DNA from 4 places in the Pseudomonas sp. MF09150 genome. Region 2 is predicted to be linked to each of the others. Evidence: predicted binding sites of a transcription regulator. Region 2 holds the regulator's gene; each other region holds the start of a gene.

Region 1 (7,093 bases), on a different contig from region 2:
GGTAAAGGTCATGGCCACGATGTACTGGGCGCGGATGCCGCAGTTCTGGATCAGGTGCGCGATTTTGCGGGTGATCACGCTGGTCTTGCCGGAGCCAGCACCGGCGAGCACCAAAAGAGGGCCGCCGACGTAGTTCACGGCTTCTTGCTGCCGGGGATTGAGTCGGGACATGACGGAAAAGGGAGTCTGTTGCGAAATGGGCGGGCATTTTAACAGGCTGGACAGATTCTGCTGCCTCTCTCCGACTTGTGACGCAACACGCGATCTAAATTTGCCGGTTTTGATACTTTCCCGCAGGATGCGCGCTGAATATGCGTCTAATGTTCGAGTTAGAGCGGTACAAGAAATTGCGTTTGATAATCAATACCATTTGTCATTGTTTATTCGCGCGTCATAATGCCCACCGCCAACTTCTTTTGCAGAGTCTAGGGAGCTAGCTTGTCTAAGCCTGTCGAACCCTTGCGTTTGCTGCTACTGGCCGAAGAGCCGGCATGGGCAGCGTTGTTGCGCGAGTGTCTCGCTCCGTTGGGAGACTCGGTTGTGCTGATCAGTGCCCCGACCTGGGATTCTGTCAGCCGTCTGTTCAATGACGATCGCAGCGCGGTCTTGTTGACCATTGCCTCCTTGCAACCGGCCCCCGGTCGCTGCAGTTTGCCCACCGTCCTGCTGTTGGACCACGAACCCTCGGTGACCCCGGTGGGTGTCAGTGACTGGCTGATTCGCAGCGCCCTGAACCCCGATATCCTGCGGCGTTGCCTGCGCCATGTGCGTGAGCGCGGCGTGCTGGAAACCACGCTGCAGCGCCTGGCCGAACAGGACCCGCTGACCGGTATCGCCAACCGACAGGGGTTCCAGACCCTGCTTGCCGCGCGCCTGGTTGAAAACGAAGGACGCGGGCTGGCACTGGGGCACCTGGACCTCGACAACTTCCGGCATGCCAACGACGCCCTCGGCCACCAGGCCGGCGACCGCTTGATCCTGCAGGTGGTCTCGCGGCTCAAGAGCCAGCTTGAGGCCGGCGATCAACTGGCGCGCCTGGGCAGCGACGAGTTTGCCTTGCTGATCGATACACGCCGTGCGCCGCAGCGGGCCGAATGGATGGCCGAGCGCATTACCGAGGCCATGGCCGAACCCTACTGGATCGACGGCGAAAGCCTGCTGATCGGCTGCAGCCTGGGCGTGGCCCATGCCCGGGCCAATGCCGGGGCGGACCCGCTGATGTGGCACGCTCACATCGCCATGCAGCAGGCCAAGAGCACCCAGGGCTGCACCTTTCATATCTTCAATGAACGCATCAATCGCAATGCCCGCAGCCTCGCCGATCTGGAAAGCGAACTGCGCCGAGCCTTGCGCCGCGACGAGCTGGAGCTGCATTACCAGCCGCGCCTGAACCTGCATGACGGACAAATCGTCGGCCTCGAGGCCCTGGTGCGCTGGCGCCACGGCGAACGGGGCCTGCTGCCGCCCAGCGAGTTCGTGCCCCTGGCCGAGCAGAGCGGGCTGATCGTGCCCTTGGGGTACTGGGTGATTTCCCGTGCCCTGCGGGACATGCAGGCCCTGCGTGAGCGCGGCTTGCCGCCGCTGCACATGGCGGTCAACCTGTCGTTCCGGCAGTTCCAGGACAGCCAGTTGCTGTCGACCCTGAGCCGGCTGATTGCCGAGCGCGGCGTCGAAGCGCAGTGGCTGGAGTTCGAACTGACTGAAACCGCAGTGATGCGCCGCAGTGACCTGGTCAAGCAGACCATGGACGCCCTGGGGCGCCTGGGCGTGCGCTTTTCCCTGGACGACTTCGGCACTGGCTTCTCGTCCTTCGTGCACCTCAACAGCCTGCCGATCGCCCTGCTCAAAATCGACAAGAGTTTTGTCGGCGGCATGGAGCTGCGCGAGGAGAACCGCAAGTTGGTGCACGCCATGATCAACCTGGCGCACAACCTCAACCTGGAAGTGGTGGCCGAGGGGGTCGAAACACCGGAGCAACTGGCCCTGCTGCGCGGCTTCGGGTGCGACCAGGCGCAGGGGTACCTGATCAGCAAACCGCTGCCCCTGGCGGAGTTGGTGGAGTACCTGACCTTTGGCAGCAGCCAGCGATCCATGGCGGACGTGGTGAGCTAACCCGCCTGGCGAGGGGGCAATCCCGCTCGCCAGTTCAACCGATCTTTACGAATCCACCTGGGCCGAGGCATAGGCCGATGGCTGCACCTGGGGCTCCAGGCGCAACATGCGTTTCATCCGCCATTCGAAGGCCAGGGTCAGGCTGATGGCGGCGCACGCCAGGCCCAGGGCCAGGCCCCACCACACGCCGGTCGGCCCCCAGCCCAGGGTGAAGGCCATCAACCAGGCCGCCGGGGCCCCGATCAACCAGTAGCAGCCGAGGCCGACGAGGAAGGTGGTCTTGGCGTCCTTGAGCCCGCGAATCGCGCCCATGGCGATGGTTTGCGTGCCGTCGAACAGTTCGAACCAGGCCGCTACCGCCAACAGGCTCACGGCCAGGTTGATCACTTCGCGGAAGGCCGGGTCATTGTGGTCCAGGAACAGCCCGATCAACTGATTCGGCAGCAGCCAGAACACCATGGCAAAACACAGCATCGCTACCGCACCGAAGGCGATCCCCACCCGTCCCGCCAGGCGCGCGTCGAGCAATTGCCCAGCGCCGTAGTGCTGGCCGATGCGCATGGTGATCGCATAGGAAATCCCCGCCGGCACCATGAACGCCACCGAAACGATCTGCAACGCGATCTGGTGCGCTGCCAATTGGGTGCTGCCCATGGTGCCCATGCACAGCGCGGCGAAGGCAAACAATCCGACCTCGACCGCATAGGTGCCGCCGATGGGCAGGCCCAGGCGCCACAGCTCCCGCAGGTAGTGGCGGTTGAGCCGCGACAGGCCCTGGCGCAACGGATAAGCAGCGTACGCCGGGTGCTGCCGGATGTGCCAGGCCAGAGCCAGGGCCATGCAGTTGGCGACGATGGCGGTCACCAGGCCGATGCCCATCAGGCCCAGTTTCGGCAGGCCGAACATGCCGGTAATCAGTGCGTAGTTGAGCAGGAAGTTGGCCACGGTGCCGCCCAGGCTGATGACCATCACCGGCGTGGCGCGGCCGATAGCGCTGGTAAAGCCGCGCAAGGCCATGAAGCTCAGGTAGCCGGGCAGGGCGAAGGGCAGAATCAGCAGGAACTGCGCGGCGGAGTCGACGTTGGTTTCGGTCTGGCCGAACAGCAGCAGCACCGGCTTCAGGTTCCACAGCAGCAGGCCTGCCACCAGCGCCATCAGCCAGGCCAGCCAGAGCCCGGCCTGGGTCAGGCGCGTGGCGCCTTCGATGTCGCCGGCACCCTGACGAATCGCCACCAGGGTGCCGACCGCGGCAATTACCCCGATGCAGAAAATCGACACGAACGAATAGCTGGCCGCGCCCAGCCCGCCCCCGGCCAGGGCCTCTGGGCTGAGCCGGGCCATCATCAGGGTGTCGGTGAGGACCATCAACATGTGCGCCAACTGCGAGGCGATCAGCGGCCCCGCCAGCCGCAGGATGGCCCGGAGTTCGGTACGTGCTGGATGCTGCATGGTCATCAGGCTCGGCAATGGGCAATGGGTCAAGAGCGCTGATTCTCGGCGCTTGTGGCGCATTGCACAAAAGGATAAAAACGATTACTGGCATGATTAAAACTCATGCGAACTCGTTTCTGGTAGCGTGGCCGCACCGCCCACGGAGAGCGTTACATGTCTCGTCGTCTTCCTGCCCTGTATGCCTTGCGCGCCTTTGAGGCTGCGGCCCGGCACAGTTCGTTCACCCGCGCGGCCGAAGAGTTATCGATTACCCAGAGCGCGGTCAGCCGACATATCCGCACCCTGGAGGAGCACTTCGCCTGCCGGTTGTTCAAGCGCAGCGGGCGTAACCTGCAACTCACGGAAGCCGCGCGCCTGCTGTTGCCGGGCGTTCGCGAAGGCTTCAGCGCCCTGGAGCGGGCCTGTAATACCTTGCGCGCCGAGGATGACATTCTGCGGATGAAGGCGCCGTCGACCCTGACCATGCGTTGGCTGCTGGCGCGGCTCAGCCGTTTTCGCCACCTGCAGCCGGGCAACGAGGTGCAACTGACCAGCGCCTGGATGGACATCGATTCGGTGGACTTCAACCAGGAACCCTTCGATTGCGCGGTGCTGCTGAGCAACGGCCACTTTCCGGCGGACTGGGAGGCCAGCTACCTGTTTCCCGAGCTGTTGATCCCGGTCGGTGCGCCGAACCTGCTCAATGACCAGCCATGGGATGTGGCGCGCCTGGCCGTCACCGAATTGCTGCACCCGACCCCGGACCGCCGCGACTGGCGCAGCTGGCTGGAGCGCATGGGTTTGTCCGATCAGGTCTCGCTCAAGGGCGGGCAGGTCTTCGACACCCTGGAGCTGGGGATGATTGCCGCGGCCCGGGGCTACGGCGTGTCCATGGGCGATTTGCTGATGGTCGCCGAAGATGTGGCCCAGGGTCGGCTGAGCCTGCCGTGGCCGACTGCGGTGGCCAGTGGCGAGAACTATTACCTGGTCTGGCCGAAAACCCGGCCCGGAGGTGAACGTTTGCGCCGCCTCAGCGATTTTCTCCAGGGCGAGGTCCAGGCCATGCAATTGCCTGAGGTAGAGCGCCTCGGCTGAAACGATGTAGCGCCCGTGGGAGCGGCCTTGAGTGATAACCGTGCGAATTGCTCAAGTATTCATCGTTGCCGCCGAATCCTAGAAAGTGGAACTTGCGTCCTGCAGCGTTCCCCCCGTCCCCCTTACTGGAAAATTTTGCCGAGCACGCGACCTGATCAGGATGATCCGGGCTCTCGGTCAGGAGCCGTCATGCCTCAACCCCGTGCCCGTATTGCCTCACAGCTGGGCCTTGCCCTGGCTGTGATCTTGGCGATCGTGATCAGCGGCAGTGCCGTTTTTGCCCTGCGTTCGCTGGATTCCGCCAACCTCGACACGCGGGAAGAGCACCTGGCCAGCGAAGCGCGGCTGCTGGCCGATCAGCTCAACACGTTCCACAGCACCCTGCGCGAAAGCACCCAGCGCCTGAGCGGGCTGTTCGAAAAACGCTTCAGCGGCGGCCTGAGCCTGCACCCCGAGCAGCCGGTGACAGTGGCCGGCACCTCCACGCCGGGCCTGCACCTGGGCGGCCAGGTGTTGAACAACAACTTCGAGGAGGTCGACGAGTTCAAGCAGATGACGGCTGGCGTGGCGACCGTGTTTGTCCGCAGCGGCGATGATTTTGTCCGCGTCAGCACCTCGCTGAGCAAACAGGACGGCAGCCGCGCCATCGGCACCTTGCTCGACCATGCCCACCCGGCCTACCAGAAGCTCATGGCGGGGCAGGGTTACGTCGGCCGCGCGCTGCTGTTCGACCGCTCCTACATGACCCAATACACGCCGGTGCGCGACAGCAGCGGGAAGGTGATTGCGGTGTTGTTCGTCGGTTTCGACTACACCGATGCGCAGAACGCCCAGTTCGACAATCTCAGGCGCTTCCGCATCGGCCAGACCGGTTCTCTGGCCTTGCTGGATGAGCAAAACAAATGGCTGGTTCCGCCTGCCGGCGTGCAGGCGCTGGATCAGGCGCTGCCGACCATGGCCGAGCTGATTCGCCAACCGGGCAAGGGCCGCTTCTGGAGTGACAAGGCCGAAGACTTCTACAGCCTGGCGGTGCCGTTCGAGGGTGGCCCCTGGGCGGTGGTGGCGAGCATGCCGAAAGCGGAAATCCGCGCGGTGACCTGGAGTGTCGGCCTGCGCCTGGTCATCGGCAGTCTGCTGGCGATGCTGCTGGCGGTTGGCGCGGCGGTCTGGCTGTTGCGCAGCAAACTGGCGCCCCTGGCAGACCTGGTGCGTCAGGCCGAGGCCCTGGGCGCCGGCGACTTGAGCGTACGGCTGAATGTGTCCAGCCAGGATGAGATCGGCCAGTTGGCGCGCAGTTTCAACCAGATGGGCGAAGCCCTGTCGACTATGGTTGAGCACATCCGCCGGGCGGCCCAGGAGGTCAACGGCCGGGCCCAGGCGTTGTCCGGATTGTCCGGTGGCGCCTACGAGGGCATGGAGCAGCAGTCCGGCGAAATCACCAGCATGGCGGGCGCCGTGGAAGAGTTCAGCGCCACCTCGCTGAACATCGCTGACAACATGGGCAACACCGAGCGCCTGGCTCAGGAAAACGCCCAGCAGACGCGCATCGGCCGCACCTCGATGGAAGAGGCTTCATCCTCCCTGGAGCAGATCGCTAGCGCCCTGAACAGCACCGCCACGGTGATCAACACCCTGGGCCAGCGCTCCCAGGAAATCGGCGGCATTGTCGGGGTGATCACCGCCATTGCCGACCAGACCAACCTGCTGGCGCTCAATGCGGCCATTGAAGCCGCCCGGGCTGGTGAGCAGGGGCGCGGATTTGCAGTGGTGGCCGATGAGGTGCGCAACCTGGCCTCGCGCACCCGTGAGGCAACCGATGAAATCTCGGTGATGATCGGCAGCATCCAGCAGGAAACCGGCAACGCCATCAGCACCATGGAGCAGGGCAACCGGTTGATGCAGGAGGGCCTGTCGCGCAACGCCAATGTGGCTTCGGCCCTGGCCCGGATCGATGAACAGAGCCGCAGTGCCGGCCAGCAGTTCGCCGCCATCACCACCGCGACCCAGGAGCAGAGCAGCACCGCGACCCTGCTCAGCAGCAACCTGCAAAGCATTGCCCAGGCCAACAGCGAGCAGCGTGAAGTGGTGTCCAACCTGGCGATCACCGCCAAGGAACTGGAAGCTCTCGCCGCCGACCTGCGTCACGAAGTCGACCGCTTCCGCTAAAGCGCGTCGCACACCTGTAGCCGCTGTCGAGCCTGACTGCGCTGGCCTGATGGAACACCGGGCAGTGGCCGCGCGCTGAGCGGCGCTCGGCGGCTACAGGCCGGGGTCTACCCGCTTGCCGATATCCCGCAGGCGGGCCAGTTGGTCGACCATGGTCGGCGCCTCGTCCAGGCTGCTGACAAAAGTCCACAGGTAGGTCATCACCGCATACACATGGCCGGCCTTGACCGCTGGCGACAGGGCCAACTGGCTGATGGCGACCACAAACAGCGCCGCCGCCACCGTGCCG
Region 2 (7,093 bases):
TTCACCCTCGATGCGATGCCCGGCAAGCAGATGGCGATCGACGCCGACCTCAACGCCGGCCTGATCGACCAGCCCCAGGCCAAGCTGCGCCGCCAGGAAGTGGCGCAAGAGGCCGAGTTCTACGGTTCGATGGACGGTGCCAGCAAATTCGTGCGCGGCGACGCCATTGCCGGCCTGCTGATTCTGTTTATCAACCTGATCGGCGGCATGGCGGTCGGTATCTTCCAGCACGGCATGAGCTTCGGTGACGCCGGTCGGGTCTATGCCTTGCTGACCATCGGTGACGGTTTGGTGGCGCAATTGCCATCACTGCTGCTGTCGACTGCGGCGGCGATCATGGTGACCCGTGCTTCGGGCTCCGAAGACATGGGCAAGCAGATCACCCGCCAGATGTTCACCTCGCCCAAGGCCCTGGCAGTCGCTGCCGGCCTGATGGCGGTGATGGGTCTGGTGCCCGGCATGCCGCACTTTTCATTCCTGACCATGGCGGCGGTGGCTGGTGGCGCCGCTTACCTGCTGTGGCGCAAGCACAACGTGGTCAAGGTCCAGGCTTTGCAAGAGGTCAAGCGCCAGCAGGAACTGCTGCCGTCGCCGGCCCGGGCCATGGAAACCAAGGAGCTTGGCTGGGATGACGTGACGCCGATCGACATGATTGGCCTGGAAGTCGGTTACCGCCTGATCCCCCTGGTGGATCGCAATCAGGGTGGGCAGTTGCTGGCGCGGATCAAGGGCGTGCGCAAGAAGCTGTCCCAGGACCTGGGCTTTCTGATGCCGACCGTACACATCCGCGACAACCTTGACCTGGCGCCTAGTGCTTACCGTTTGACGCTGATGGGGGTGATCCTGGCCGAGGCCGAGATCTACCCTGATCGCGAGCTGGCAATCAACCCGGGGCAGGTCTACGGCTCGCTCAATGGCATCACCGCCAGGGATCCGGCTTTTGGCCTGGAGGCGGTGTGGATCGAGATCAGCCAACGGGCCCAGGCGCAATCCCTCGGTTACACCGTGGTCGACGCCAGTACCGTGGTCGCCACTCACCTCAACCAGATTCTGTACAAGCACTCCAGCGAGCTGATCGGCCACGAGGAAGTCCAGCAGTTGATGCAATTGCTGGCCAAGAGCTCGCCGAAACTCGCCGAGGAGCTGGTGCCGGGCGTGCTGTCGCTGTCGCAGTTGCTCAAGGTGCTGCAGGCGTTGCTCGCCGAACAGGTGCCGGTACGGGACATTCGCAGCATTGCCGAGGCCATCGCGAACAATGCCGCCAAGAGTCAAGATACTGCCGCTCTGGTGGCTGCAGTCCGCGTCGGATTGTCGCGTGCCATCGTCCAAAGCATTGTAGGCACTGAGTCCGAGCTGCCTGTGATCACCTTGGAACCAAGGTTGGAACAAATATTGCTCAATAGTCTGCAGAAGGCAGGACAAGGCCAGGAAGAAGGCGTTCTGCTGGAGCCAAGCATGGCTGAAAAGCTGCAACGTTCGCTGATCGATGCGGCGCAGCGTCAAGAGATGCAAGGTCAACCGGTGATTCTGTTGGTAGCAGGTCCGGTACGCGCAATGCTTTCACGGTTTGGACGTTTGGCAGTCCCCGGTTTGCATGTGTTGGCGTACCAGGAAATCCCTGACAACAAACAAGTGACCATCGTTGCGACAGTAGGGCCCAACGGCTGAGGTAACGGGTTATGCAAGTTAAGCGTTTTTTCGCCGCCGATATGCGTCAGGCCATGAAACTGGTTCGTGATGAGCTGGGCGCAGAGGCCGCCATTATCGGCAACCGCCGTATTGCTGGCGGTGTCGAGCTGACGGCTGCCCTCGACTACAAGCTGTCGGCGCTGGCGCCGCGCGTGCCGAACATGGAGCTCGAGGATGAGCTGCGCAAGACCCAGTCGCGGATCGTGACCGCCCAGGCGGAATTGAGCCTGCGTGGCGACAGCGATGCCATGACCAATCGTCAGCTGTTCGCCGGCCTGCCACTGACGGCAGCCGAGCCGCTGATCGAGCCGACTTTTTCCGAGCCGCACCGTCCGGCGCCGGCCCCTGTCGCGGCAGACGGCATTGACCAGCGGGCGTTCGATTCGATGCGGTTCGAACTCAATGGCCTGCGCGAACTGCTGGAAGTCCAGCTCGGTTCCCTGGCCTGGAGTCAGCTGCAAGGCAGTCGTCCGGAGCAGGCCAACCTCTGGCGTCGCCTGCAGCGCATCGGCTTGTCCGGCCCCCTGGCCCGTGACCTGCTGGCGCTGGTGACTGAAATCGACGAACCCCGTCAGGCCTGGCGCATGCTGTTGGCGCACCTGGCGCGGATGATCGTGACCCCTGAGGTCGAGCCTTTGGAAGAGGGGGGCGTGATCGCCATGGTCGGCCCTGCCGGCATGGGCAAGACCACCACCCTGGCCAAGCTGGCGGCGCGTTATGTGCTCAAGTACGGCGCGCACAACATCGCGCTGGTGAGCATGGACAGCTTCCGTATCGGTGCCCAGGAACAGCTCAAGACCCTGGGGCGGATTCTCAATGTGTCGGTGACCCATGTCGATCCGGGCCAGTCCCTGGCGCAGGCGCTCGACCCACTGTTGCGCAAGCGCGTGGTGCTGATCGATACCGCCGGCCTGCAAGCCAGCGACCCGGCCCTGCGCATGCAGCTCGAAAGCCTGGCCGGTCGCGGGATCAAATCGAAGAATTATCTGGTCCTGGCCACCACCAGCCAGAAACAGGTGCTCACCGCCGCCTATCACAGCTACAAGCGCTGCGGGTTGGCCGGTTGCATCCTGACTAAACTGGATGAAACGGCCAGCCTCGGTGAAGTGTTGAGCCTGGCGATCAGTCATGAGTTGCCCGTTGCCTATCTGACCGATGGGCCACGGATTCCTGACGATCTGCACCTGCCGCGTCGGCACCAGTTGGTCAGTCGCGCAGTGAGCGTGCAGATGCAGGAAGAACCCAGCGAAGAAGCCATGGCCGATATGTTCGCGGACCTCTATCACAACCCCGCAAAACGGGTTGGATGAGGGTGGTCATGAAGAGATTGCACCGTATCTACATCGATGGTCTGCCATGCATTGTTCCAACGGTGAACGCGCAGCCAGTTATGTGGCCCCGTCTAAGTAAGACAAGGTAAAGAAAGAACATGGGCAGCATGCATCCCGTACAGGTGATTGCGGTGACCGGCGGCAAGGGTGGCGTCGGCAAGACTAACGTGTCAGTGAACTTGTCACTGGCCCTGGCTGAGCTCGGCCGGCGCGTCATGCTGCTGGACGCCGACCTGGGCCTGGCCAATGTCGACGTCCTGCTGGGCCTGACCCCCAAACGTACCCTGGCTGACGTCATCGAGGGCCGCTGCGAGCTGCGCGACGTGTTGCTCCAGGGCCCGGGCGGGATCCGTATCGTGCCTGCCGCCTCCGGCACCCAGAGCATGGTGCACCTGAGCCCGGCCCAGCATGCCGGCCTGATCCAGGCTTTCAGTGATATCGGCGACAACCTCGATGTGCTGGTCATCGACACTGCTGCGGGTATTGGTGACTCGGTAGTCAGTTTTGTCCGCGCGGCCCAGGAAGTTCTGCTGGTGGTCTGCGACGAACCGACCTCGATCACTGACGCCTACGCGCTGATCAAGCTGCTCAATCGCGACTACGGCATGAACCGTTTCCGGGTCCTGGCCAACATGGCGCAAAGCCCGCAGGAGGGTCGCAATCTGTTCGCTAAGTTGACCAAGGTCACGGATCGCTTCCTGGACGTGGCCTTACAATACGTCGGTGCAGTTCCTTACGACGAATGCGTACGCAAGGCCGTGCAAAAGCAGCGTGCGGTCTATGAAGCCTTTCCTCGTTCGAAGTGCTCGCTGGCGTTCAAGGCCATTGCGCAAAAAGTCGATACCTGGCCGTTGCCTGCCAACCCACGTGGGCATCTGGAGTTTTTTGTCGAGCGGCTAGTGCAGCAAACAGCAGGACCGGTGCTATGACAGCCAGCGGCTACAACCTGTACAAGAAGTCGGCGCGTGACAGCCAATATGAATTGATCGAGCGCTATGCGCCTCTGGTCAAGCGTATCGCCTACCACCTGCTGGCACGGCTGCCGGCCAGTGTTCAGGTCGAAGACCTGATCCAGGCCGGGATGATCGGTTTGCTCGAAGTGTCGACCAAGTACGATGCGAGCAAGGGCGCAAGTTTCGAGACTTATGCCGGGATTCGTATTCGTGGGGCGATGCTCGACGAAGTGCGCAAGGGCGATTGGGCGCCACGTTCAGTACACCGCAATACACGGATGGTGAGTGATGCCATTCGCTCAATTGAAGCTAAAACCGGTCGTGACGCTAAAGATCACGAAGTTGCGGCCGAACTTGAATTGAGCCTCGACGATTATTACGGGATTTTGAACGACACCTTGGGCAGCCGCCTGTTCAGCTTCGACGACCTTTTGCAGGACGGCGAGCATGAAGGGCTGCATGAGGATGGCGCGAGTGCTCATCTCGAGCCGTCACGCGATCTGGAAGATGAACGCTTCCAGGCGGCGCTGGCGGACGCGATTGCCAATTTGCCGGAGCGTGAGCGACTGGTCTTGGCGCTGTACTACGACGAAGAGCTGAACCTCAAGGAAATCGGTGAGGTCCTGGGGGTCAGCGAATCGCGGGTCAGCCAGTTACACAGCCAGTGCGCGGCCCGCTTGCGGGGGCGTTTGGGGGAGTGGCGAGCGCGCTGACAGGCAGTGTGGGGACACTGCGAACGGGACCGGTAAGGCGTGATGCCGCACCGGTCTTGCAGTGTGTATTCCATGCAGTCGTTGAGTGTTACGTCGTATTGATTGAATGGCGCGTTCAGGTGCTGGGCGCGTTTAAGACTGCTTGGAGGTCGAATTGGACAAGAACATGAAAATCCTCATCGTTGATGACTTCTCAACGATGCGGCGGATCATAAAAAACCTGTTGCGTGACCTGGGTTTCACCAACACGGTCGAGGCCGATGACGGTACTACCGCCATTCCGGTCCTCAACAGCGGGAGCATCGACTTTCTGGTAACGGACTGGAACATGCCTGGCATGACCGGTATCGATTTGCTGCGCCACGTGCGCGCCGACGAGAAGCTCAAGCACCTGCCGGTGCTGATGGTGACTGCCGAGGCCAAGCGTGAACAGATCATTGAAGCGGCTCAGGCCGGCGTCAATGGCTACGTAGTGAAACCATTCACGGCTCAGGCGTTGAAAGAGAAGATCGAAAAAATCTTCGAACGCATCGGTTGATGCGCGAAGACATTGCGCCACGGGGGAGCTATGGAGCATAACGAATCTTCATTGGGCGATTTTGAATCGACCCTGAAAAAACATGCCCACGAACTGGTCGAGAGCCTTGAAAAAGGCAAGTTTGGCGAGGCTGTGCAACTGATCCATGAGCTCAATCAGACCCGTGACCGCGGCCTGTATCAGGAAGTCGGCAAGCTCACCCGCGAGCTGCATAGCGCGATCGTCAATTTTCAGATTGACCCGCATATGCCGCAAGCCGAGGAAGTTTCACAGATCACGGATGCCACCGAGCGCCTGTCCTATGTGGTCAGGCTGACCGAGGCTGCGGCCAATCGCACCATGGATTTGGTGGAAAGCAGCACCCCGCTGGTCAACGGCCTGAGCAACGATGCCCAGGCCTTGAGCGCTGACTGGGGGCGCTTCATGCGTCGCGAAGTCGGGGCTGAAGAGTTTCGCGAGCTGGCACGGCGCGTCGACAGTTTCCTGACGCGTAGCGAACAGGAGACCCGGACCGTTTCCGGCCATCTCAACGACATTCTGTTGGCGCAGGATTACCAGGACCTCACGGGCCAGGTGATCAAGCGCGTGACCCAGTTGGTCACGGAAGTCGAAAGCAATCTGCTCAAACTCGTCTTGATGGCCAGCCAGGTCGACCGTTTTGCGGGCATCGAACATGACCGCGAATCGATCCTGGCTGAAAAAGATCCGCAAAAACATCTCGCCAAGGGTGAAGGTCCGCAGATTCATGCCGATAAACGTGAAGACGTTGTGTCCGGTCAGGACGATGTAGACGATTTGCTTTCCAGCCTTGGATTCTAGGAGCACCCATTAATGAGCTTCGGCGCCGATGAAGAGATCCTTCAGGATTTCCTGGTTGAGGCCGGCGAGATTCTAGAGCAACTGTCCGAACAACTGGTCGAGCTGGAAAGCCGACCGGATGATGCGGATCTGCTCAATGCAATTTTTCGCGGTTTTCACACTGTTAAAGGGGGCGCCGGCTTCCTCCAGCTCAATGAGCTGGTGGAGTGCTGCCACATCGCCGAGAACGTCTTCGACATCCTGCGCAAGGGTGAGCGTCGTGTCGACTCGGAGCTGATGGATGTGGTGCTCGAAGCGCTGGACGCGGTGAACGGCATGTTCGGCCAGGTCCGCGAACGGACCCAGGTCACGGCAGCGACTCCGGAGCTGCTCGCGGCTCTGGCGCGTCTGGCAGAGCCTGCGGCTGCGGTAGAGGTGGCAGCGGAGCCCGAAGTGGCTGAAGCGGTGGCCGAGCCGGTGGCTGAAAGCGAATCGGGCGATATCACCGATAACGAATTCGAGCTGCTGCTGGACTCGCTCAACGCCGCCAAGGCCGAAGCCGAGGCGCCTGCGGCTGCTCCGGTGGCCAGCAGCGATGCGGCCAGCGACGAAATCACCGATGCCGAGTTCGAGTCCTTGCTCGACCAGTTGCATGGCAAGGGCCAGTTCGCCCCGGATGCCGTTGCAGCGAGCGAACCTGCCGCGGCGAAAGCAGCGACGCCGGGTGCGAGCGACAGCAACGAAATTACCGATGATGAATTCGAAGCACTGCTCGATCAGTTGCATGGCAAGGGCAACTTTGCCGTGGACGCGCTCGAGTCTGCCGTCGCTTCGGTACCGGCAGCTACCGCGCCCGTTGCGGCTGCAGCCGGCAGCGACCTGATCAGCGATCACGAATTCGAATCCCTGCTCGACGAGTTGCACGGCAAGGGCAAATTTTCCGAGGTGGCGGGTGCCGGTTCTGCCGCTCCAGCCGCTGCGACCGCGGCTGCGGTGGCGGCCAAGCCCGTGGCGAAAAAGCCCGAGCCCAAGGCCGAAGCTCCCAAGGCTGCGGCTCCAGCGGCCGCTGCA
Region 3 (7,093 bases), on a different contig from region 2:
GCGTTCTTCAGTTTCTTCGCGTTGGTCCTGGTGTGGCGGATCCGGCCGAAGGCGGTGACCAATCTGCATCAGGTCGATGATGCCCCGCTGCAGCACGTGGCGATGCCGGACAGCATGTCCAGCTCACCACTGGTGGCGGCTCTTGACCCACGGGTGGATGAGCAAGTGGTGCAGGATCAGATGCAGAACCCCGTCGAGCCGGTGGCCGACGAGCCAGCGGCTGATGAGTCGCCGGCAACCGAGGCTGAGAATGAGGTCAAGCCCGAGGATGAGGGGCCGCATCATCTCAGTGGCGCCAGGCCTTAGGGTCTGGCGGTTGCCGGAAGGCGGCGCAAAAAAAACGGGCAGTCACCGCAAGGGGCTGCCCGTTTTCATGTCTGGCGTTGGCTTACATGTCGTCTTTATCGAAGCGCCGTGCTTCGCGTTGCAGCTGATAGACGAAACGCTCGACCTGGCGCTGTACCAGGCCGCTCATATTATGAAAGCGGACCCCGGCGAAGGTGATATCGATGCGCTCTTCATAGTGCAGATACCGCAGCTCGACGGGAGCAGTCATGCTGCCGAAGGGCAGGGCGGCGATAAAACGTTCGTAGACTTGGCCCAGTTGCAGACGCTCGGAGATATCGCCTTCAAAGCGCAGTTTGCAACCGGTGGCCGAGATATCCAGCAGCTTGCCGCGGATGGACTCCTTGAGCTTTTCGCCGTCGAGTTCGACGTTGACCAGTTGCGAAAGCTTGAGCGCTGCGCGGAAGGCGCTGCGGCGCTGGTGATAGACCACTTCGTCCGGCAGGGTGCCACGGTAGCAGCGACCGTTGTTGGACTCATCAAGGGTCGGGGTGCTGGTGCTTTCCCAGGCGATACGCACGCCTTCATGGAAGCCTTCGACGCGAAATGGCTCGCCGGCCAGCATGAAACGTTCACCGTCGCGGGGAATCATTTCATCGAGGGCAATCATGTTGCTGTCGCGATCGACTTCGACCAGATAGCTCTGAAAGCGCTGGCTGCGCTCATGGAAGGTGATGATCAGCGGGTCATGGCTCTCTTGTAGCATCCGCAGGTTCGAAGCTATCTCCAGAGGAGTGGTGAGAACCTTAGGGGGCTGCGGAGCATCTTCCGCGCTTGGGGCATTGAACACGGTTCATCAGTCTCCAGACAAAATACGACTACACGCAAGAGCCAGCATTTTGCCAGCATGTTTCGCAGCTTGATAGGGCGCGCACATTTTCCGGGGTCAAGCCTGACTGAGCGGGCGCGGCTTCGCAAGCAGGGAGGTCGATCCGCGGGCGTCATACAGTGCGGGGCTTTCGCCGCCGTTGAGGATTTTCAGCTGGTTCGCGGTGGTGGCCTGCTGAACCTGGATCGAGCGACCGTTGAGTTCATTGGTCGCCTGACACTCGGCGAGCAGCTCGGTCAGCACATCGCTTTGCTCAAGCAATTGCGGGCCGATCGAGGAATGTTCGGCGAGTTGCTCAAGGCCGGCGCGACTGGCGGGTAGGTTCAGGCTGGCAAGAATCTCGCTGCGCTTGCGGCCATGCTGTTCGAGCAGAATGATCAGCGCATGTTTCTGCGCCAGAATATCCTCCAGTAGCGGCATGTCGCGGCCGTACAGAGCGAGGGATTCGGTCTTCAGCAGTTCCAGCAATTGTTGAGCTGGAGCAAAATCTTCAGTGATCAGTTGCAGTAAATTAGAGTCGTGCATGGCTGGCCTTGGGTTTTAAGCGTCCAAAAGCCTGGCGCAGGCCTTTGGCTAGCGCTGGGCTTCGAAATTGAGCAGTTTGCTGGCTACACGGTTGCTGTCGACTTTATAGCTGCCATCGGCAATCGCTGCTTTCAACTCGGCCACGCGGGCTTTGTCGACGGCAGGCTGATCGCGCAGCTTGTCAGTGACCTTTTGCAAACGCTGAGCCTCATTGCTGAGGTGTACCGATTCCCCGCTTTTGGTGGTACTGGCTTGTTCAGCCGGGGTAGCCAGCGGCGCAGACTTGTCGGTGTCGCCGATGTCTTTGTTGGCGCTGGTACGCGTACTGCCGGTAAGTGAGGGGGAGCTGTTTAAACGGCTGAAATCGATGACCATGATAAAAAAACCTCTGGGTATTTGGACGCTTGCCATGTTTTCGGCCATACCCTGGAAAACTTTAGGCGCTATTGTCGATTAACCAACGCCCATGGCTGCGGCCCGCATGGACCACAGTTTAGGGAAGGGCGGGCTTGTGCGCCAGTTCCTACATTGCGACTTCTACTTGGCCGGGAGCGGTAATCCGGGCCTTGATCACACGTTTCGAGTTCAGGTTCTTGACCCTTATCTGCTCGTTCATGCCGCCGTTGGACAGTGCTTCGCCGGGCATTCGCACGTTCAGGGTGCCGCTGCGGGCAGATATCACTACTTGATCGCCCTTGCGCACCACCTCGGCCTGCTCCAGGTGCAGTTGGGTAATGACTTGATCGGCGACCATTGGTCGGACAAGTTTCTGCCCAATGGCATCGTCGACCGAGGTCAGGTAACCCTGGTTGATCTGGCTGATGTCACGTTCACGCAAAGTGACCTCCTCCGGCGCAATGATACCGGCGCGCTTGAGGGGGCGGGTCGTGGTCACCACTTCGCGAAACAGTTTGACCTGGGCCGGCACGAACACGGTCCAGGGCGAGGCGCCGTCGCAGCGAACCTTGACCGTGACACGGCCAATGGGCTGCGCCGGGCTTTCAAGGGTGGCTGTCAATTCCTTGTCGCAATTGGGCATGCGCATGCGCGGATCGAGTTGGGCAACCGTGATTTCATAGCGTCCGGCGGTTTGACTGGTGGCCAGATAGTCTTCTACGGTGAATTCAAGAAACCCTTGAGTGACGCCGATAAGTAGATCAGGCAGGGTGACCGAGTCAGCAAGGGCAGGGCCGCCAGGGTTGAAAATAGACAAAACTGACAGCGCGCAAAGTAATTTGCGGCAGTTTGATGTCAGGCGTCGGAAAAGTGTCGTTTTGGCGTTCATAACAGTTAAAAAGCAAGCCCCGTGCCGTTTAGCGATGAGCGTGCGTCGGAACTTAAAGCTTTGGGGAGTCTGGGCATGGCGGGTGTAATGGATGCGGTTAACCAGCGCACGCAACTGGTTGGGCAGAATCGCCTGGAGCTGCTGCTGTTCCGTCTGGACGGCCAGCAGCTTTACGGGATCAACGTGTTCAAGGTTCGGGAAGTGTTGCAGTGCCCGAAACTGACCTTGATGCCTAAATCCAGTCCTGTCGTGTGCGGTGTCGCAAGTATTCGCGGGGCGACCATCCCGATCCTGGATCTGGCGATGGCCACCGGTTCGGGTGGTTTGAAAGACCTGAGCAACCCGTTTGTGATCATCACTGAGTACAACACCAAGACCCAGGGGTTTCTGGTGCGGTCGGTGGAACGTATCGTCAACATGAACTGGGAGGAGATCCATCCGCCACCCAAGGGCACCGGTCGCGATCACTACCTGACGGCCGTGACCCGGGTTGACAATCAGTTGGTCGAAATCATCGATGTCGAGAAGGTGCTGGCGGAAGTGGCGCCGACCTCGGAAGTGATTTCAGTCGGTGTGGTGGACGTCGAAACCCAGCACAAGGCGATATCCCTGCGGGTACTGACCGTCGACGATTCGTCGGTGGCACGCAAGCAGGTGACACGCTGCCTGCAGACGGTTGGCGTGGAAGTGGTCGCGCTGAACGACGGCCGCCAGGCCCTGGATTACCTGCGCAAGCTGGTGGACGAGGGCAAGAAGCCGGAAGAAGAATTTCTGATGATGATTTCCGACATCGAGATGCCGGAGATGGACGGTTACACCCTCACGGCCGAGATACGCAACGATCCGCGCATGCAAAAACTGCATATCATCCTGCATACTTCGTTGTCAGGTGTATTCAATCAGGCGATGGTGAAGAAGGTCGGTGCCGATGACTTTCTTGCCAAATTCCGTCCTGATGACCTGGCATCCCGGGTAGTCGACCGGATCAAAGCAGCAGACAACAGCTAGGGGCATCGGCTCTTGGCGGTCATACGATTTAAGAGGCGGCATCATTGTCTACGGGTAATTTGGATTTCGAACAGTTCCGGGTCTTCCTGGAAAAAGCCTGTGGGATCTTGCTGGGTGAGAACAAGCAATATCTGGTATCGAGCCGTCTCAACAAACTGATGGAACAGCAGGGCATCAAATCCCTGGGTGAGCTGGTGCAGCGTATTCAGACCCAGCCGCGCAGCGGTTTGCGCGAGCAGGTGGTGGATGCCATGACCACTAACGAAACCTTATGGTTTCGCGATACCTATCCCTTTGAGGTCCTGAAGAACAAGGTCCTTCCCGAAGCGATCAAGGCCAGTCCGAACCAGCGCTTGCGCATCTGGTCGGCCGCCTGCTCGTCGGGCCAGGAACCCTACTCGTTGTCGATGTCGATCGACGAGTTCGAACGGACCAACATGGGTCACCTGAAAATGGGTGTGCAGATCGTTGCCACCGATTTGTCCGGCACCATGCTCAACAACTGCAAGACCGGCGAATACGACAGCCTGGCGATTGGCCGCGGCCTGTCTGCCGAGCGCCTGCAACGCTACTTCGACCCGAAAGGGCCGGGGCGCTGGGCGATCAAGGCGCCGATCAAGAGTCGGGTGGAGTTCCGCTCGTTCAATCTGCTGGACAGCTACGCGAGCCTCGGCAAGTTCGACATCGTGTTCTGCCGCAACGTGTTGATCTACTTCTCCGCTGAGGTGAAGAAGGACATCCTGATGCGCATTCACAGCACCTTGAAGCCGGGCGGTTACCTGTTTCTTGGCGCATCCGAGGCGCTCAACGGCCTGCCTGATCATTTCCAGATGGTTCAGTGCAGCCCGGGGATCATCTACCAGGCGAAGTAGGCCGGGTGGAGAGCGAGTCGATAAAAGGAGGCCCTTGTGCCTCCTTTTTTGTGCCTGGTCGTTGCCGGGGCGCGGCGTAAAAGCGGCAGTGAGGTTGCCGCTTTGCTGGCGCATCGCGGAAATCCATTGCCGCTTTTCTGGCATTGCCGCCTTGCCGCTACCGGCGAAGCCTTGATTTACGGGGCTTTTGCACTTGGCACGGGGCTTGCTATATCCAGATTACGAAAAATCAGGTCACCCAAAGGTTTCCCGACATGAGCATCAGCTTCGATAAAGCGCTCGGTATCCATGAACAGGCTCTGGGCTTTCGCGCCAAGCGCGCCGAAGTTCTGGCCAACAACATCGCGAACGCCGACACCCCGAACTACAAGGCTCGGGATCTGGATTTCTCCGCCGTGCTCGCCGAGCAGAACGAGAAGACCAAGAACGGCACCTTTGCCTTGAACATGACCAACAGCCGTCATATCGAAGCTGAAGGCATGGGTAACGGCGACGAGTCGCTGCTGTACCGCACGCCGATGCAGCCTTCCATCGACCAGAACACCGTGGACGCCCAACTGGAACAGTCGAACTACGCCGAGAACTCGGTCAACTTCCAGGCCAGCTTCACGCTGCTCAACAGCAAATTCAAAGGGCTGATTTCGGCCCTGCGCGGAGAGTAATCCATGTCCCTCGCCAGTGTTTTCAATATCGCCGGTAGCGGCATGAGTGCTCAGACCACTCGCTTGAACACCGTCGCCAGTAACATCGCCAACGCCGAGACCGTGTCGTCGAGCATCGACCAGACCTACCGTGCCCGCCACCCGGTGTTCGCCACCATGTTCCAGGGTGCGCAGAGCGGTGGCAGCCAGTCGCTGTTCCAGAACCAGGACTCCACTGGCCAGGGCGTGCAGGTGCTGGGTGTGGTCGAAGACCAGAGCAACCTCGAAGCGCGTTACGAGCCTAACCATCCGTCCGCTGACGCCAAGGGTTATGTCTACTACCCCAACGTCAACGTGGTTGAAGAAATGGCCGACATGATTTCCGCGAGCCGTTCGTTTCAGACCAACGCCGAAATGATGAACACCGCCAAGACCATGATGCAGAAGGTCCTGACCCTGGGTCAGTGATAAGGGGCCTCTCCAATGAGCATTAACGACACCACCAGCACCACCAGCAGCTTGAGTCTGAATCAGATTCTCGCGAACTCGTCGAAAAAGACCGCGACCTCAAGCGCCGACGGCATTACCTCGGCCACCAACAGCGCCACCGGTAAAAAAGCCCTGGGCAAGGATGCGTTCCTGCAACTGCTGGTGACCCAGCTGAAAAACCAGAACCCTCTGGACCCGCAGGACAACAGCGAGTTCGTGGCGCAACTGGCGCAGTTCAGCAGCCTGGAAGGCATCACCACGCTCAATGACTCGGTCACCGCGATTTCCGGCAACTACAAGTCGAGCCAGGCCCTGCAGGCCTCGTCCCTGGTCGGTCGCTCGGTGATCGTGCAGTCCGGCACTACCCAGGTCGACACCACCAAGAGCATGACCGGTTCGATCACTGTGCCGAGCAGCGTCGCGGGCGTGACCGTGACCATCACCGACAAAGACGGCAAAGTGGTGAAAACCATCGATCTGGGCAGCCAGGTTGCGGGCACCTCGAGCTTCACCTGGGACGGCACCAAGACCGACGGCACCAAGGCCGACCCGGGCAACTACACCTTCAAAGCCAGCACCACGATCGATAACACCGCGGTCGCCCTGGTCACCTACCTGCCTGCGACGGTCAATAGCGTCACCATCAGCCAGACTGGCGGTGAATTGATGTTGAACCTCGCCGGACTGAGCAGCCCGATCGCTCTGTCCAAAGTCAAAACCATTGGTATATAGAGCCGACTAACCCGGCACAAGGAGTGGAATATGTCTTTCAATATCGGCCTTAGCGGTCTCTATGCAGCCAACAAGCAGCTGGACGTTACCGGCAACAACATCGCCAACGTCGCAACCACCGGTTTCAAATCGTCGCGCGCGGAATTCGCCGACGTCTACTCGGCCACCAAGCTGGGCAGCGGCAGCAAAGTGATTGGCAACGGCGTGCGCCTGGCCAACGTTTCCCAGCAGTTCAACCAGGGTGACGTGAACAACACCGGCAACGTGCTGGACATGGGGATCCAGGGCCAGGGCTTCTTTGTCCTGAGCAACAACGGTTCGTTGACTTACACCCGTGCCGGTACCTTCAAGACCGACAAGGAAGGCT
Region 4 (7,093 bases), 1.6 Mb from region 2:
TTTGCCCCTGCCCTCCCTTGCAGCCAAGGCCTTGCAACACATCTGGCGAACGCTGGCAGGGGAACAGGCAAAAGACCGATGAACTTCTATCTGCATAACCTGGGCCAGAAGGCGTGAAAGGCAAAAACAAAAAAACTCCGTACTCTGATCATTTTCGACACTGATCAGAATACAGAGTTTAGTGCGCGTTACCGCACCCGGATTAAGTCTTTACACAAGTATTACGCGGCGGCGAATTGCTCTTCGATCTGCGCCTGGGCGTCGTTCAAGGCCTTGCTGCGCACTTCTTCACCGTACGCCAGGCCGTGGGCGCGGACGAATTCCAGGTCGGTGATGCCGATAAAACCCAGCATGACCTTGAGGTAATCTTCATGACCGACGCCGGTTGCCTGGCCCACATGCAGGCCGCCGGAGGTGGAAACCACCACAACTTTCTTGTTGCCGCACAGGCCTTCAGGGCCGGCTTCGGTGTAACGGAACGTCTGGCCGGCCACTGCAATGCGGTCGATCCAGGCCTTGAGCTGGGTCGGAATACTGAAGTTGTACATCGGCGCAGCAATTACTACGGCGTCAGCCGCCAGGAACTCGGCCAGGGTCGAAGCGCTAAGCTCGGCTTCGTGCTGCAGCGCGGCGTCGCGCAATTCGGCCGAGGTGCCGGCGGCAAGCAACGTGGCGGCGGAAAAGTGGCTGATGGCATCGCTGGCCAGGTCGCGGTAGGTGACCACCACCGATGGATCGGCGGCTTGCCAGGCGGCCACCACGTTGTGGCTCAACTGACGGGAGGCCGAGTGGTCGCCAAGGATGCTCGAATCGATATGCAACAGTTTCATGTGGGATCTCCAAGTGAGGATCGCCACCGGGCGATCAAGTGGGGGTGATCCTACAGATGAAACCAATAGCTGATTAGTCGGCATAAATGCGATAGTTCGTCTCATCAGTGGAACAGTCGAGCCCGTCATGCAAGACCTCAACGATCTTTATTACTTTGCCAAGGTGGTGGAAGCCGGTGGTTTTGCCGCCGCCGGGCGCCTGCTGGGCATCCCCAAGTCCCGCCTGTCGAGGCGTATTGCCCAGCTTGAAGAACGCCTCAATGCGCGCCTCCTGCAACGCACCACGCGGCAATTGAAGCTGACCGCGGTCGGCGAGCGCTATTTGCGCCATTGCCAGGCCATGCTGCTGGAGGCGGAAATGGCCGACGAAGCCGTGGCCAGCATGTCCAGTGAGCCCCGTGGGCGCTTGCGGGTGTCCTGCCCGGTGGGCCTGGCGCACCAGTTCCTGCCACAGGTCATCAGCACCTTCCTCGGCAAACACCCCCATGTTCAGCTGGAAATGATGCTGCTCAATCGCCGCGTCGACCTGGTGACCGAGGGCATCGACGTGGCCCTGCGTGTGCGCGAACTGGGGGATGAAGACCCGCTGCTGGTTACTCGCCGCCTGCGCCAGGCACAGACGGTGATGGTCGCCAGCCCCGACTTTCTGCGCGAGCGCAGCATCAGCCACCCGCAAGACCTGCACCAGGTACCGGTGCTCGGCGCCCTGGAAGCCGATCGCCAGGTGCATTTGCGCATGTTCGACGAACAGGGCACCCAGTTTGATTTGGCGCTGGAGGCGCGGCTGGGCATCGACGACTTTATCGTGCGCAAGGCCTGCACCCTGTCCGGACTGGGCTTCACCGTTCTGCCGATGATGTACTGCGAGGAAGAACTGCAAACTGGCCAGCTGGTGCAACTGCTGCCCCAGTGGTCGCTGCCGGGCGGCTGGCTGCAGGCGGTTTATCCCCATCGCCGCGGGTTATTGCCGGCCGTACGGTCCTGGATCGACCACCTGACCGAATCCTTCAAGAGTTGCGGAGACCGAACCCTGTGAAAGCCAAACCCATGAGCGAAGACGATGTGGCGCAATTCTGCCTGGCCTTGCCCGGCGCCCGGGAAGACTACAAGTGGGGTGGCGTGCGGGTGTTTTCCATTGCCGGCAACAAGATGTTCGCCCTGCAAGGCCTGCGGGGCGACTCCCTGGCGTTCAAGGTCGACAAGGAGTTGTTCCTCGGCCATGTCGACCGCCCGGGGCTCCATCCCGCACCTTACTTGGCGCGAGCCCATTGGGTGATCATGGACACGCCCTACCCGCTGGTCGCCGGCGAGCTGCAAGAGCTGCTGCGGCGCTCCCATCAATTGGTGGTGGCCAAATTGCCGAAACGGGTACAGGTAGGGCTGCTGCTCTAGAGCAGGTTCGACAGCCCGGCGTCGAGAAACAGCCGGTCGATCCAGAACACTTGGTGCACCGCCACGATCAGCCAGAACAGCGCCTGGTACGAGACCTTGCGCGTCTTGTGCCGGAACACTTGCTGCGCCAGCAACGCGCCGGGCCAGCCACCGGCCAGCTCCAGGGCGTGCAGGACCTTTTCCGGCGTGCGCCGGCCGTTGTTGCGGGCCTGGCGCTTGTCGTACCCGTAGAGCGCAAAGGTCAGGCCGCTGACGACCCCATAACCGACCAGGGGTAGCAGCGATACCCCCTGCTGCCATAGGGACAGCGAGCCGAACAACGGCAGCCCGCACAGCAAGGCGAACGCCAGCCACTTCAGGCGTGGGTGCGCGACCGTCGTCCCGCTGTTGCGCCCGGGGCGACCACTGCTCCGTGGCTCGCTCAAGGCTTGGCCGCCGCCCAGTCCACCCAGCCAAACTGCCAGGTGGCGAGGATCAGCAGGCCGAACACGATCCGGTACCAGGCAAACGCGGCGTAGCTGTGGCTGGCGATGAACTTGAGCAGGCCCTTGACCGCGATCATGGCGAAGACAAACGCGGTCACGAAGCCGATGGCGAACACCGGCATATCATCGGGCTGGAACAGATGACGGTACTTGTAGCCGGAATACACCGCCGCTCCGACCATGGTCGGCATGGCCAGGAAGAACGAAAACTCGGTAGCGGTCTTGCGCGACAGGCCGAACAGCAGGCCGCCGATGATGGTCGAGCCGGAGCGCGACGTGCCGGGAATCATCGCCAGGCATTGGGCGAAACCGACTTTCAGCGCGTCCTGCCAGGTGATGTCATCAACGCTGTGGGCATGGACCTCATGCTCGCGGCGCTCGGCCCAGAGCATGATCACCCCGCCGACCACCAGGGCCGTGGCCACCGTGATCGGGTTGAACAGGTATTGATGGATCAGGTCGGCAAAAATCACCCCCAGCACCACGGCCGGGAAAAACGCGATCAGCAAGTTGACGGTAAACCGCTGGGCGTTGCGTTGCCTGGGCAGGCCCACCACCACGTCGAAGATCTTGCGCCGAAACTCCCAGACCACGGCCAGGATCGCCCCGAGCTGGATGATGATGTTGAACGCCATGGCGCGCTCACCGCCAAAGTCGAGCAGGTCCGCCACAATAATCTGGTGGCCGGTGCTGCTGATGGGCAAAAACTCTGTCAGCCCCTCGACAACCCCAAGTATCAACGCCTGAGCGGCGGTCCAAAGATCCATCAATCCCCCATAAGGCCGTGCTGCAGCAGGCCCTGATCGTTTTTTTTTAGTGTTCACTGCGATGAGCGTAGCGGTGGTGCGCGCGCAATAGGATTAACAACAACCGATGAAAAATCCGTGAAAAATCAAGCCGGATTCAGGTTTTCCGCTGCGGGGCCGAAATCCTATCAGACATGCATGAATAACGCTTCGACCTTGTCTGGCCGACAGGCTCGGCGCCCCGGGCCGACAAGGTGCCTGAATACTCGCGACTATTGATGACAAGAACAACAAATCGGAGTGACGCAATGATGAATAGCTTGCGCAATGTATCGATCAGCCGCCGGCTGTGGCTGATCCTGATAGTCGCGGTGCTCATGCTATTGACCCTGGGCATGTTGATGCTCAAGCAGATCCACAACGATCTGTATCAGGCCAAGGCGCAGAAAACCCAACATGTGGTGCAGACCGCCAACGGTGTGCTGGCGTATTACCAAAGCCTCGAAACCGCCGGCACCCTGAGCCGCGAGGCTGCGCAGAAACAGGCCCTGAGCGTGATTCGCGGCTTGCGCTACGATCAGAACGACTACTTCTGGATCAACGACCTGACCCCGGTGATGGTCATGCACCCGGCCAACCCCAAGCTTGAAGGCCAGAACCTCTCGGCGATCAAGGACCCGGATGGCTTTGCCCTGTTCAACGAGATGGTCAACATCGCCAAGACCAAGGGCGCCGGCATGGTCGACTACCGCTGGCCGAAGCCCGGGGCGGACGCGCCGGTGCAGAAAACCTCCTATGTCCAGTTGTTCCAGCCCTGGGGCTGGATCATCGGCTCGGGGGTGTATATCGATGACATGCAGGCCGAGTTCTACACCCAGGTCCGTCAGGCGTCGTTTATCGGCCTGGGCATTGCGCTGCTGATGGGCCTGCTGGTGGCGCTGATCGCCCGCAGCATCGTGCGCCCCCTCCAGGAAACGGTGCATGCCATGGCCAATATCGCCAGCGGCGAAAGCGACCTGACCCGCACCCTCGATACCCACGGCCAGGATGAGGTCACGGAACTGGCGCGGCATTTCAACGGCTTTACCGCCAAGTTGCGCCTGGTGGTCAGCCAGTTGCAGGTGTCCGCCGGTGCCCTGGAGCAGTCCTCGGCAGACCTGGGCAGCAACGCCAGCCAGGCCCAGGAACGCAGCCAGCAGCAATCGCAGCAGATGGAGCTGGTGGCCACCGCCATCAACGAGGTGACCTACGGCGTGCAGGATGTGGCGAAAAACGCCGAGCATGCCGCCAGTGAAATGCGCGATGCCGAGGCCCAGGCGCAACAGGGCCAGGTCAATATCGACGGCAGCCTGCAACAGATCGACCGGCTGTCGAGCACCATCGACCAGGCGGTTGAAGTGATTCGCACCCTGGCCGCGGAAAGCACTCAGATCGGCAGTGTGCTGGAGGTGATTCGCTCGATCGCCGAGCAGACCAACCTGCTGGCGTTGAATGCGGCCATCGAGGCGGCCCGCGCCGGCGAACAGGGTCGCGGCTTTGCGGTGGTGGCTGATGAGGTGCGGTTGCTGGCACAACGCACGCAGAAATCCACGGCCGAGATCCAGTCGATGATCGAGCGCCTGCAGAACCATTCCGAAGCCGCGGTCAAGGTGATTGGCGACAGCAGCCGTGCCTCGCAGATGACCATCGAACAGGCCGGTCTGGCCGGCCAGAGTCTGAATGCCATCGGCCAGGCACTGCGCAACCTCAACGGGCTCAACGCCTCCATCGCCAGTGCCACCCTGCAGCAGGCCCATGTGGTCGAAGACATCAACCAGAACGTGACCCAAGCCGCAGGCCTGTCCCACAGCACGGCGATGGCGGCCGAGCAGTCCAGCGCCGCCAGTCGCCACCTCAAGGAGCTCAGCGAGCAGCTCAACGGTCTGTTGCGCCAGTTCCGCGTCTAGGTCCCGGCGGTGGCGGGCCCTGCCCGCCACCTTCGCCGCGCTCGGACTAACGCGCAGCGCCGCACTCTGGTTACAATCCGCGCCCTCCTCCATTTTCCCAAGGAATGTCCATGCCCGGGCTTGAACTGTTTGCCGTTGCGCTCGGCGCCGTTGCCGCCTGGCTCAGGGCCAACGCCAGCTGGCGGGCAGATGGGTGCGCTACTGCGGTCTGCCGAGCATGAAAGTGGTGGTGCTGACCGGCCCCGAGTCCAGCGGCAAGAGCTGGCTGGCCAACGAGCTGCAGGCGCGCCTGGGGGGCATCCAGGTCGGCGAGTACGTGCGCCATTTCATCGATCAGCAAGGCCGCGACACTTGCTTCGCGGATATTCCGCAGATCGCCAGGGGCCAACTGGACTGGGAAGACGCAGCCCGGGCGCGCAACCCTGAACTGTTGATCCTCGACACTCATTTGCTGAGCAACATGCTCTGGAGCCAGACCCTGTTTGGCGACTGCCCGCCCTGGCTCGAACCGGAACTGCTGGCCCGACGCTACGACCTGCACCTGCTGCTGTCACCGGAGCAGGTGGGCTGGGTTGACGACGGCCAGCGCTGCCAGCCGCAGCTGGAGCAGCGGCTGGGTTTTTTCCAGGCTTCGCGGAACTGGCTGGTGCAACATCGCCAGCCGTTTACGGTGGTGGGCGGTGATTGGGAGCAACGTCGGCAACTGGCCCTGGCTGAGGTCGGCCAATTGCTCGCCGGTTGAAGCCCTGACCCGCGCATTTTCCCGCCGAACAGGGCCCAAGTGTCCATTCCTGAAACAGGTGCCCGCCCCCATATCAGCCTGCGCCAAGGCTCGCCGCGATTGCCCGCGGATCTGTTAAGCCACTGATACAGCCTCTTGCGAACCCCTGATCTAGAGCATCGGCCCGCCTATGGCCATGTGCCGGTCCTGCCACCTGTCTCAGGGTTGAAACACTCGCGATCGCCACCCTCGGCAAAAAAATCCAAGGCCTTGAATTCTCGAAAGAATTAAAAAGCGGCACAGCTCCTGCTCTCTTCCTGTCAACGCTCTGGTTAGGGCCAGCGCTCAGAAGAAGGAATGCCGCCGTGGGGAATATCAATCAAGGTTTGACCCGCCTCTTGCTGATCGGTTGTGCCGTCAGCGCGGCGTATTGCCTTCCCGTACAGGCAGCCGGCGACGGCGTGATTGTGCTTGAGCGCACCGTGCACCCTCAACCCATCGGTCGCCAGTCGCTGCAACCGGACCCGTACCCCACCACCGTCAACGCCAACCCTTCGGCGCGGATCAACGGGATCATCGGTGGCAGTGAAATGACCGACGGCGATTTTGCCGGCGTCAACAGCGGCGCGCTGATTCGCAACACTATCATGCCCAGCGGTGGACACGTTCCAGGGCTGAATGTGGTGACCAACCCCAACGGCCTGCCAGGCATGTCCGCCGGCCACGGCGGCGGCTCGGGCGCCTCCATCTCCAACTCGATCAATCGCTCGATCAGCGCCGGCATGGCGCCCTTGAGCAATATCGGAGGGCAGTGAGATGAACCGGTCCCTGCTGCTTATCGCCCTGCTCACCTGCACTAGCGCCATGGCCGACTCGGCCAGCCAGGTGACCAGCACCTCGACCATCCAGAACTCCGGCGCGGGCTACACCGGCAATCTCACCATCAACCAGGCCGCCGGCGACCAGCAACAAC

What was found. Region 2 encodes FliA, which starts transcription of late flagellar genes. Its sites were predicted from a motif close to CTAAAGTTTNNNNNNNNNNNGCCGNTAA; they were not measured.
Region 1: the regulator FliA is predicted to act here: its motif matches at 4,689-4,716, upstream of AC19YX_RS15150 (methyl-accepting chemotaxis protein).
Region 3: the regulator FliA is predicted to act here: its motif matches at 2,112-2,139, upstream of flgM (flagellar biosynthesis anti-sigma factor FlgM).
Region 4: the regulator FliA is predicted to act here: its motif matches at 3,610-3,637, upstream of AC19YX_RS01455 (methyl-accepting chemotaxis protein).

The regions. Positions count from the first base shown of each region.
Region 1 covers NZ_JCBCUS010000003.1:482,799-489,891, reverse strand. The annotation lists gene rep (DNA helicase Rep) at 1-171, opposite strand, end outside; gene AC19YX_RS15165 (putative bifunctional diguanylate cyclase/phosphodiesterase) at 439-2,112, shown strand; gene AC19YX_RS15160 (NorM family multidrug efflux MATE transporter) at 2,158-3,567, opposite strand; gene AC19YX_RS15155 (LysR substrate-binding domain-containing protein) at 3,718-4,638, shown strand; gene AC19YX_RS15150 (methyl-accepting chemotaxis protein) at 4,828-6,804, shown strand; gene AC19YX_RS15145 (ABC transporter six-transmembrane domain-containing protein) at 6,898-7,093, opposite strand, start outside.
Region 2 covers NZ_JCBCUS010000001.1:1,891,073-1,898,165, reverse strand. The annotation lists gene flhA (flagellar biosynthesis protein FlhA) at 1-1,668, shown strand, start outside; gene flhF (flagellar biosynthesis GTPase FlhF) at 1,680-2,999, shown strand; gene fleN (flagellar synthesis regulator FleN) at 3,119-3,949, shown strand; gene fliA (RNA polymerase sigma factor FliA) at 3,946-4,686, shown strand; gene AC19YX_RS08550 (chemotaxis response regulator CheY) at 4,853-5,224, shown strand; gene AC19YX_RS08545 (protein phosphatase CheZ) at 5,255-6,043, shown strand; gene AC19YX_RS08540 (chemotaxis protein CheA) at 6,056-7,093, shown strand, end outside.
Region 3 covers NZ_JCBCUS010000007.1:369,524-376,616, reverse strand. The annotation lists gene AC19YX_RS25425 (MFS transporter) at 1-306, shown strand, start outside; gene AC19YX_RS25420 (flagellar brake protein) at 389-1,135, opposite strand; gene AC19YX_RS25415 (flagella synthesis protein FlgN) at 1,232-1,699, opposite strand; gene flgM (flagellar biosynthesis anti-sigma factor FlgM) at 1,748-2,074, opposite strand; gene flgA (flagellar basal body P-ring formation chaperone FlgA) at 2,223-2,984, opposite strand; gene AC19YX_RS25400 (chemotaxis protein CheV) at 3,060-3,992, shown strand; gene cheR (protein-glutamate O-methyltransferase CheR) at 4,037-4,864, shown strand; gene flgB (flagellar basal body rod protein FlgB) at 5,119-5,526, shown strand; gene flgC (flagellar basal body rod protein FlgC) at 5,530-5,973, shown strand; gene flgD (flagellar hook assembly protein FlgD) at 5,989-6,726, shown strand; gene flgE (flagellar hook protein FlgE) at 6,757-7,093, shown strand, end outside.
Region 4 covers NZ_JCBCUS010000001.1:340,840-347,932, forward strand. The annotation lists gene AC19YX_RS01430 (FMN-dependent NADH-azoreductase) at 222-830, opposite strand; gene AC19YX_RS01435 (LysR substrate-binding domain-containing protein) at 958-1,866, shown strand; gene AC19YX_RS01440 (MmcQ/YjbR family DNA-binding protein) at 1,878-2,222, shown strand; gene AC19YX_RS01445 (DUF1294 domain-containing protein) at 2,219-2,647, opposite strand; gene AC19YX_RS01450 (undecaprenyl-diphosphate phosphatase) at 2,644-3,474, opposite strand; gene AC19YX_RS01455 (methyl-accepting chemotaxis protein) at 3,765-5,399, shown strand; gene AC19YX_RS01460 (AAA family ATPase) at 5,617-6,141, shown strand; gene fapA (functional amyloid chaperone FapA) at 6,486-6,935, shown strand; gene fapB (fibril amyloid subunit FapB) at 6,937-7,093, shown strand, end outside.